3 regions of the Streptomyces sp. NPDC006512 genome follow, and region 1 is predicted to be linked to each of the others. Evidence: riboswitches for the same ligand, from Rfam matches in the RefSeq annotation. Region 1 holds a riboswitch; each other region holds the start of a gene.
The links. A riboswitch is a leader RNA that binds a small molecule or an ion and turns the genes downstream of it on or off. The one in region 1 is predicted to bind cobalamin.
Positions count from the first base shown of each region.

Region 2: it holds a riboswitch for cobalamin, as region 1 does, so the genes downstream of both, ABZZ17_RS23755 (energy-coupling factor ABC transporter permease) here and metE (5-methyltetrahydropteroyltriglutamate--homocysteine S-methyltransferase) in region 1, are expected to answer to the same signal.
Region 3: it holds a riboswitch for cobalamin, as region 1 does, so the genes downstream of both, ABZZ17_RS11285 (ribonucleoside-diphosphate reductase subunit alpha) here and metE (5-methyltetrahydropteroyltriglutamate--homocysteine S-methyltransferase) in region 1, are expected to answer to the same signal.

Region 1 is NZ_JBEXPG010000023.1:87,650-90,909, reverse strand. It holds gene aceB (malate synthase A) at 1-127, shown strand, start outside; gene ABZZ17_RS18095 (3-hydroxybutyryl-CoA dehydrogenase) at 124-1,008, shown strand; cobalamin riboswitch at 1,159-1,384, shown strand; gene metE (5-methyltetrahydropteroyltriglutamate--homocysteine S-methyltransferase) at 1,559-3,260, shown strand, end outside.
Region 2 is NZ_JBEXPG010000034.1:87,654-90,913, forward strand. It holds gene ABZZ17_RS23745 (hypothetical protein) at 1-323, shown strand, start outside; gene ABZZ17_RS23750 (flavodoxin family protein) at 417-1,142, opposite strand; cobalamin riboswitch at 1,266-1,462, shown strand; gene ABZZ17_RS23755 (energy-coupling factor ABC transporter permease) at 1,491-2,186, shown strand; gene ABZZ17_RS23760 (energy-coupling factor ABC transporter substrate-binding protein) at 2,186-2,572, shown strand; gene cbiQ (cobalt ECF transporter T component CbiQ) at 2,577-3,260, shown strand, end outside.
Region 3 is NZ_JBEXPG010000012.1:30,915-34,174, forward strand. It holds gene ABZZ17_RS11270 (carbon starvation CstA family protein) at 1-199, shown strand, start outside; gene ABZZ17_RS11275 (YbdD/YjiX family protein) at 196-420, shown strand; gene ABZZ17_RS11280 (GNAT family protein) at 533-1,045, shown strand; cobalamin riboswitch at 1,087-1,221, shown strand; gene ABZZ17_RS11285 (ribonucleoside-diphosphate reductase subunit alpha) at 1,384-3,260, shown strand, end outside.

The DNA of each region.
Region 1 (3,260 bases):
CCGCGCCCTCGAAGCCAGGGAGGTCTTCGTGGACACCGCACTGTCGGTGCGGCTGCCCGCCTTCTTCACCCCCGAGGCCTACACGCGCCACCTGGTCCGCCGCGTCACCGCGGGGGTGACCGCGTGAGCGCCCCCGCACGCCCGGCCGGCATCCGGCGCGTCGGAGTCGTCGGCGGCGGCCAGATGGGCGCCGGCATCGCCGAGGTGTGCGCCCGCGCCGGACTCGACACCGTCGTCGCCGAAGCGGACGCCGCCGCGGCCCGGGCCGCCCGCGAACGCGTCGCCGTCTCCCTGGAACGCGCCGTCCAGCGGGGCAAGCTCGACCGGATCTCCGCCGAGGACGCCCTCGCCCGGCTCGTCTTCACCGGAGACCTGGAGGACCTCGCCGACCGGCAGCTCGTCATCGAAGCGGTCACCGAGAACCCCGAGGCCAAGACCGAGGTGTTCACCCGCCTCGACAAGACCGTCGAGGACCCCGGGGCGATCCTCGCCACCAACACCTCCGCGATCCCCGTCATGCGGCTGGGGATGGCCACCGGCCGCGCCGACCGGGTGGTCGGCCTGCACTTCTTCAACCCGGTACCCGTCCTGCCCCTCGTGGAGGTCGTGACCTCCCTCCACACCTCGCAGGACACCCTCACCCGCGTCGAGGACTTCGCCCGCGACACTCTCGGCAAGACCACCGTCCGCTCCCAGGACCGGGCCGGCTTCGTCGTCAACGCCCTCCTGGTCCCCTACCTCCTCTCGGCCATCCGGATGGCCGAATCCGGGTACGCGAGCCCGGCCGACGTCGACGCCGGCATGGAACTCGGCTGCGCCCACCCGATGGGACCGCTCAAACTCGCCGACCTCATCGGCCTGGACACCGTCGCGGCCATCGCCGACTCGCTCTACGAGGAGTTCAAGGAACCCCTGTACGCCCCGCCCCCACTGCTCCAGCGGATGGTGCAGGCAGGGCTGCTGGGCCGCAAGAGCGGCCGCGGGTTCCACACCTACGGCCGGGGCTGAGGGGCCCCGGCACGTTCCCCGGGCAGAGGGTGCGCCGGGGACGCGGGAGTGCGGCGCGGGTACGGCGAGTGGTGTCGCCGCACCCGCGCCGCATCTCATTTCCCCGTCCGGCATGTGGACGGTTGGACCGGTTCTCGACCGGGTCCGCCTACGCTGGCGTCCGCAGCTGGTTCGCCCCGTCCGCCAGACGGGATGCGTCGTAAGAGGGAACCCGGTGGGAATCCGGGACTGCCCCGCAGCGGTGAGCGGGAACGACCGCCGTCATACGCACTGGGACCGGAACCGGTCCTGGGAAGCGACGGCCAGTAGGTGCCCGCCGGGAGACCGGCAGGCGTGCCCGCGAGTCCGAAGACCTGCCCGTTGCCCGTGCGCGAACGACCGCGCACGGTTTCCCGGTGACCTCGTGGGCGGGTCGGCGTGCACCTCAGGCGGATCCTCCCCGTCGCGTACCCCGTCGTACGCGGTCCCGGCGGTCCGCCCGTTCCGGCACCCCTTCGCACCCTCGGACCGTCACCGGGTCCATGGAGACACGCTCGCGAAGGAGAGTTCCGTGACCACCGAATCCGCAGCCGCGGCAGTACGGGCCACCGTGTACGGCTACCCCCGCCAGGGCCGCAACCGCGAACTGAAGAAGGCCGTCGAGGGCTACTGGAAGGGCCGGGTCAGCGCCGACGCCCTCCGGGAGACCGCCCGCGACCTGCGCCGCACCAACTGGGCCCAGCTGGCCGACGCCGGCATCACCGAGGTTCCGACCGGCGACTTCTCGTACTACGACCACGTCCTGGACACCACGGTCATGGTCGGCGCGATCCCCGCCCGCCACCGGGCGGCCGTCGAAACCGACGCCCTCGACGGGTACTTCGCGATGGCGCGCGGCACGCAGGACGTGGCCCCGCTGGAAATGACCAAGTGGTTCGACACCAACTACCACTACCTGGTCCCCGAACTCGGCCCCGACACCGTCTTCACGGCCGACTCCGCCCAGCAGGTCGCCGCGCTCCGCGAAGCCCTTGCCCTCGGCCACACCGCCCGCCCGGTCCTGGTCGGCCCGGTCACCTACCTGCTGCTCGCCAAGCCCGCCCCCGGCGTGGCCGACGACTTCGAACCGCTCACCCTCCTGGACCGGCTGCTGCCCGTCTACGCCCGGGTACTGGCCGACCTCAAGGCGGCCGGCGCCGCATGGGTCCAGCTCGACGAACCCGCCCTGGTCCAGGACCGCACCCCCGCCGAACTGAACGCCGCCGCCCGCACCTACCGGGAGCTCGGCGCGCTCACCGAACGCCCCAAGCTCCTCGTCGCCACCTACTTCGACCGGCTCGGCGACGCCCTGCCCGTCCTGGCGAAGGCGCCCGTCGAGGGCCTCGCCCTCGACTTCACCGACGCCGCCGACGCCAACCTCCGCGACCTCGCCGCCGTCGGCGGCCTGCCCGGCAAGCGCCTGGTTGCGGGCGTCGTCAACGGCCGCAACATCTGGATCAACGACCACCAGAAGTCGCTGGCCACCCTCGGCACCCTCCTCGGCCTCGCCGGCTCCGTCGACGTCGCCGCGTCCTGCTCCCTGCTCCACGTCCCGCTCGACGCCACCGCCGAACGCGACATCGACCCGCAGATCCGGCGCTGGCTCGCCTTCGCCCGCCAGAAGACCACCGAGATCACCACCCTCGCCCGCGGCCTCGCCCAGGGCCCCGGAGCGATCACCGCCGAACTCGCCGCCAACCAGGCCGACCTCGCCTCCCGCGCCACCTCCCCGATCACCCACGATCCGGCCGTCCGCGCCCGCACCGCCGCGATCACCGACGCCGACGGCCGCCGGGCCCAGCCCTACGCCGAACGCGCCGCCGCCCAGCGCGCCCACCTGCGCCTGCCGCTGCTGCCCACCACCACCATCGGATCCTTCCCGCAGACCGACGAACTGCGCGTGGCCCGCGCCGACCTGCGCGCCGGACGCGTCGACACCGCCGGGTACGAGGAGCGCATCAAGGCCGAGATCCGCGAGGTCATCGCCTTCCAGGAGAAGACGGGCATCGACGTCCTGGTGCACGGCGAGCCCGAACGCAACGACATGGTCCAGTACTTCGCGGAACGGCTCACCGGCTACCTCGCCACCCAGCACGGCTGGGTGCAGTCCTACGGCACCCGCTACGTGCGCCCGCCGGTCCTCGCCGGGGACATCTCCCGCCCCGAACCGATGACCGTCCGCTGGACGGCGTACGCCCAGCAGCAGACCGCCAAGCCCGTCAAGGGCATGCTCA
Region 2 (3,260 bases), on a different contig from region 1:
ACGTACCCGAGGTCAACGTCAGCCCCGTCTCCAAGCTGGTCTACGACGGGTCCGGCAAGCCGGTCCCGCTGGCCGGCAAGTACTTCCTGGAGATCCGTCTGCACCCCGCCGCCGGACACGACGACGCGGGTCAGAACGTCTACAAGGGCCCCAAGCTCCAGAAGATCTACCTCAGCAAGCTCAAGGGCCTCGCCATGACCGGCGACTACGAGGGCTACGTGACCTTCGGCGCCGCCTTCGACACCCGGCCGGCCTACGGCGTCACCGTCCTGCACAACCCGGAGCGGGTCGTGGTGGACGTCTCGCACCCCAACACGTGCTGACCTGACCGGCACGCCGTCCGGGGGCCCGGGGTGTCGCACACCCCGGGCCCCCGGCGTCGTGCCGCCGGATCCCGGACGGACGGGGTACGGGGATCAGCGGTGTTCGGGGTTGGGGAAGTCGAAGCGGCAGCCCGCGTCCCACAGGGAGCGCTGGTTGCCGTGTGCGGGGACGCCGCCCGCGCGCTTGAGGAGCGCGGCCAGGTGCATGAGGTTCCAGGACATGAAGGCCGTGTTGCGGTTGGTGAAGTCGTTCTCCGGGCCGCCCGAGCCGGGGTCCAGGTAGGAGGGTCCCGGGCCGGCTTCGCCGATCCAGCCGGCGTCGGCCTGCGGGGGGACCGTGTAGCCGAGGTGCTGGAGGCTGTAGAGGACGTTCATGGCGCAGTGCTTGACGCCGTCCTCGTTGCCGGTGATCAGCGCTCCGCCGACGCGCCCGTAGTAGGCGTACTGGCCCTTTTCGTTGAGGATCGAGGAGCAGGCGTAGAGCCTCTCGATGACCTGCTTCATGACGGAGCTGTTGTCGCCGAGCCAGATCGGGCCGCAGAGCACGAGGATGTCGGCGTCCATGATCTGGCTGTAGAGGACCGGCCACTGGTCGGTCTCCCAGCCGTGCTCGGTCATGTCCGGCCAGACACCGGTGGCGATGTCGTGGTCGACGGCCCGGATCAGTGAGGTCCGGGCGCCGGCGGCCTCCATGACGGCGCGGCTCCTGGCGATCAGCCCCTCGGTGTTGCTGGGTTCGGGCGAGCGCTTGAGCGTGCAGTTCACGTAGACGGCGGAGAGGTCGGAGTAGGCGGGAGCGCCGGAGGAGGTGTCAGCCACGCCCCCCACGCTGACCGGCCGGGGCCCGGACCGCCATCGGACCGCACCCTTCCGGGGCACCGCCGGACGGCCTCCGGTCACCCCCGCGCACGGGGGCGGGTTGTTACCGGTCGGCGCGGACGACTACTGTCAGCGGGCCTTGGTGTTCGGGAAACCGGTGGGAAACCGGTGCGGCCCTCGCCACTGTGATCGGGAAGTCCGGCTCCACTCCTGCGGGAAGCCACTGGGTTCCGCGCGGGAGACCGCACGGCCCCGGGAAGGCGGAGCCAGGGCATCAGTACCCGTGAGCCAGGAGACCGGCCGGGGCGCGTCGTCCATCCACGAGGTGCTGGAGAGGTCTCTCTACTCATGCATATAGCCGAGGGGTTCCTTCCCCCTTTGCACGCGGTCGCCTGGGGCGCCGCGTCCGCTCCCTTCGTCGTCCACGGTGTCCGCGCCCTCACCCGCGAGGTGAAGGCCAAGCCGGAGAGCACCCTGCTGCTCGGAGCGTCCGGAGCGTTCACTTTCGTCCTGTCCGCCCTGAAGATCCCTTCGGTGACGGGCAGTTGTTCACACCCCACCGGCACCGGACTGGGGGCCATCCTCTTCCGGCCGCCGATCATGGCGGTGCTCGGCACGATCACCCTGCTGTTCCAGGCCCTGCTGCTGGCGCACGGCGGACTCACCACCCTCGGCGCCAACGTCTTCTCGATGGCCGTCGCCGGCCCGTGGGCGGGCTACGGGGTCTACCGGCTGCTGAAGAAGTTCGACGTGCCGCTGATGGTGACGGTCTTCTTCGGCGCCTTCTTCGCCGACCTGATCACCTACTGCGTGACCTCCGTCCAGCTGGCGCTGGCCTTCCCGGACCCGGGCAGCGGTTTCGTCGGCGCGCTGGAGAAGTTCGCGGGCATCTTCGCCCTCACCCAGATCCCGCTCGCGGTCAGCGAGGGCCTGCTCACCGTGCTCGTGGTGCGGCTGCTCATGCAGTCCAGCAAGTCCGACCTGGTGCGCCTCGGCGTCGCCAAGCTCACCGGGACGAAGACGAAGCAGGAGGCGGCGCTCTGATGACCAGGAACGCGAAGATCAACACGCTGCTGCTGCTCCTGGTGGCGGCGCTGGCCGTGCTCCCGCTCGCGCTGGGACTCGGCGAGGGCAAGGAGGAGCCGTTCGCGGGCGCCGACGCGCAGGCGGAGGCGGCCATCACCGAGCTGAAGCCGGACTACGAGCCCTGGTTCTCCCCGCTGTACGAACCCCCGTCGGGCGAGATCGAGTCGGCCCTGTTCGCCCTCCAGGCGGCACTCGGCGCGGGCGTCCTCGCCTATTACTTCGGCGTGCGCAAGGGCCGCCGCCAGGGCGCCGCGCTCGCCGCCGCGGCCGGTACCGCCGACCCCGCCGGCACGGACCCGGGGGCCGGCCCGGCTCCGGCGTCCGCGACCGGCGCGGAGCGCTAGCGCGGTGCTGCCGATCGACGTCGCGGCGCACAGCAGCCGCTGGCGCCGCCGCCATCCACTGGAGAAGGCCCTGCTGGGACTGGGCCTGACGGTCACCGCCGTGTGCCTGCCGCCCTGGCCCGGCGGGCCGCTGGTCGCCGCGGCGACCCTGGCGGTGCTGCTCGGCCCCGCCGGGGTGGCCGGGCGGCAGCTGTGGCGGGCCTTCCGGGTCCCGCTCGGCTTCTGCTGCACCGGGGCGCTGCCGCTGCTGGTGTCCCTGGGCGGCCCGGGCGGATTCGTCTCGCTGGCCCCCGACGGGCCCCGGCACGCCGGGGAACTGCTGCTGCGCACCTCGGCGGCCTCGCTGGGCGTGCTCCTGTTCGCCTTCACCACCCCGGTGTCGGACGTACTGCCCCGGCTGGTACGGGCCGGGGTGCCGGCGCCCGTCGTCGACGTGGCCCTGGTCATGTACCGGATCGGGTTCCTGCTGCTGGACGCCACGGCCCAGGTCCGCCGGGCCCAGGCGGCCCGCCTCGGGCACACGAACCGGGCCGCGGTGTGGCGTTCGCTGGCCGGGCTCGCGGCGACCTCGTTCGTCCGGGCCTTCGACCGCGCCGGGCGGCTCCAGGAGGGGCTCGCCGGGCGCGGCTACGACGGCACCCTGCGCGTGCTCGTCCCCGAAGCCACCCTGTCCTGGCGGTTCCTCACG
Region 3 (3,260 bases), on a different contig from region 1:
CATCGTGCTGGTGGACGCGGCCCGGACCTGCTTCAAGGCCATCGCCCACCCCGAGACGGTGCGCCTGTCCGAGGTCCCGTGGACCGAGTCGAAGATCGTAGCCCCGGCCGGGCTGATCGCCACGCCCGAGGAGAAGGCCGAACTCGCGGCGGCCGGCCTCGACGCGGGCGGCGGCCGGGCCAAGACCCCCGTCGCATGAGCGGCACGAGCGCCGCGCGCGCGGTGAGCGGGGTCCGGGGCGCGCTGTCGAAGGCCCGGTTCTACGTACGGGAGTTCTCCGGCGAGGCCGCGTACGACCGCTACGTGGCCCACGCCCGCGCCCACGACCCGCACGCCGAGGTCATGACCCGGCGCGCCTTCGAGCGGGCCCGCACCGACGCCCGCGAGGCGGATCCCCGGGAGGGCTTCCGCTGCTGCTGAGCGGCACGCGCGAGGGCCCCGCCGGCCTCGTCCGGCGGGGCCCTCGCGCGTGCCCGGCACCGGACCGCCGGGATCCGGGCGTCCGCCCGCGGCCGTCGCGCACACTCGACGCATGGACATCGTGATCAGGGCGGCGCAGCCCGCCGAATACGAAGAGCTGGGCGGGATCACCGCGCGGGCCTACCTGGAGGACGGGCTCCTCGAAGCCAACACCGACGACACGTACGAGCGGACGCTTCGGGACGTCGCGGGCCGGGCCGGATCCGGCGAGGTGCTCGTCGCCGTACTGGACGGACGCCTGCTGGGCGGTGTGACGTTCGCCCCTCCGGGCAGCCCCCTCGCCGACATCGCGGGCCCCGGCGAGGCCGAGTTCCGGATGCTCGCCGTGGCCGCCGCCGGCCGGGGCAAGGGCGCCGGCGAAGCACTCGTACGGGCCTGCGCCGACCGCGCCAGGGCCCTGCCGGGAGTGTCCCGGCTGGTGCTCTCCACCCAGCCGGGCAGCCCCGCCGCGCACCGGATCTACGAGCGCCTGGGCTTCGTGCGCACCCCGGAACGGGACTGGTCCCCGGTCCCCTCGGTGCCCCTGCTCACCTACGCCTTGGAGCTGTACGCACCCGAGCAGTAGCCACGCCGACACAACATGTGGGGGCTACCGCAACGGGCCGCCCCCACATGTATGCTCATGGCTGCTGTCGTCGCAGGGGAATCCGGTGCGAATCCGGAACTGTCCCGCAACGGTATGAAGTGCACCCATTGGTGCGTCCGGAAGTCCGAGGACCTGCCGACAGCGCGCCCGGCTCAACCGAACCGGGTGCCGATACGTCCGGGCCTCGCGGTTGGGCCGGTGGACGCCACGCGGCGCACGTACCGCCTGCCCTGTCCGGGCCGGTCCGTGGGCTTCCCGCGTGCGCCCGCTCGCCCCGCCCCGTCGAAGACCGGGCCGAGCGAGGGAGAGCTCCCCCCGTGACCATCGCGCCTGCCGCACCGCGCGCCGAGTCCGCCCAGTCCGACACCGAGGCTGCGCTCACGCCCGAGGGCCCGGGGACCGCACTGCTGCGTACCCTCACCGAGCTGACGGCCGACCTCCCCGACACCGACCCCGGCCGGGTCGCCGCCGCCGCCCTGCGCGGCCGCAGCTCCGTCGCCGACGAGGCCGAACTGCGCGGGCTGGCCACCGAGGCCGCGGCCGGTCTGATCTCCGAGGACCCGGCGTACTCCCGCCTCGCCGCCCGGCTGCTGACGCTGGCCGTCCGCGACGAGGCCGCGGGCCAGGGCTCCACGTCCTTCTCGGCGTCCGTCGCCGTCGGCCACCGCGAGGGGCTCATCGCCGACCGCACGGCCGAGTTCGTCACGACCCACGCGGCCCGCCTGGACGCGCTGGTCGAGCACACCCTCGCCGAGGGCGCCGACGACCGCTTCGGGTTCTTCGGCCTGCGCACCCTGCACAGCCGCTACCTGCTGCGCCACCCGATCACCCGTCAGGTCATCGAGACCCCGCAGTACTTCATGCTGCGCGTGGCCTGCGGCCTGGCCGAGAACGACACCGTCCAGGCCGTCGAGGAAGTGGCCTCGCTCTACCGGCTGATGAGCCGCCTCGACTACCTGCCGTCGTCCCCCACGCTCTTCAACTCCGGTACCCGGCACCCGCAGATGTCCTCCTGCTACCTGCTGGACTCCCCGCTGGACGAGCTGGACTCGATCTACGACCGCTACCACCAGGTCGCGCGCCTGTCCAAGCACGCCGGCGGCATCGGCCTCTCGTACTCCCGCATCCGCGCCCGGGGTTCCCTGATCCGCGGCACCAACGGCCACTCCAACGGCATCGTCCCGTTCCTGAAGACCCTCGACGCCTCCGTCGCCGCGGTCAACCAGGGCGGCCGCCGCAAGGGTGCCGCCGCCGTCTACCTGGAGACCTGGCACGCGGACATCGAGGAGTTCCTGGAGCTCCGCGACAACACCGGTGAGGACCAGCGCCGTACGCACAACCTGAACCTCGCCCACTGGGTGCCGGACGAGTTCATGCGGCGCGTGAACTCCGACGGGCAGTGGTCGCTGTTCTCACCGGCCGACGTCCCCGAGCTCGTGGACCTGTGGGGCGACGAGTTCGACGCCGCCTACCGCAAGGCCGAGGCGGACGGCCTGGCCCGCAAGACCATGCCCGCGCGTGACCTGTACGGCCGGATGATGCGCACCCTCGCGCAGACCGGCCAGGGCTGGATGACCTTCAAGGACGCCTCCAACCGCACGGCGAACCAGACCGCCGAGCCGGGCTCGGTCGTCCACTCCTCCAACCTGTGCACCGAGATCATCGAGGTCACCGACGACGGCGAGACGGCCGTCTGCAACCTCGGCTCGGTCAACATGGGCGCCTTCGTCGTGGACGGGGACATCGACTGGGAGCGGCTGGACGAGACCGTCCGTACGGCCGTGACCTTCCTCGACCGCGTGGTGGACATCAACTTCTACCCGACCGAGCAGGCCGGGCGTTCCAACGCCCGCTGGCGTCCGGTCGGCCTGGGCGCGATGGGTCTGCAGGACGTCTTCTTCAAGCTGAAGGTGCCCTTCGACTCCCCCGAGGCGCGGGCGCTGTCCACGAAGCTCTCCGAGCGGATCATGCTGGCCGCGTACGAGGCCTCCTGCGACCTCGCCGAGCGCAGCGGTCCGCTGCCGGCCTGGGACAAGACCCGTACCGCCCGCGGTGTCCTGCACCCGGACCACTACGACGTCGAGCTGAACTGGCCGGAGCGCTGGGACGCCCTGCGCGCCCGCGTCGCGAAGACCGGCATGCGCAACTCCCTGCTCCTGGCCATCGCGCCGACGGCGACGATCGCCTCGATCGC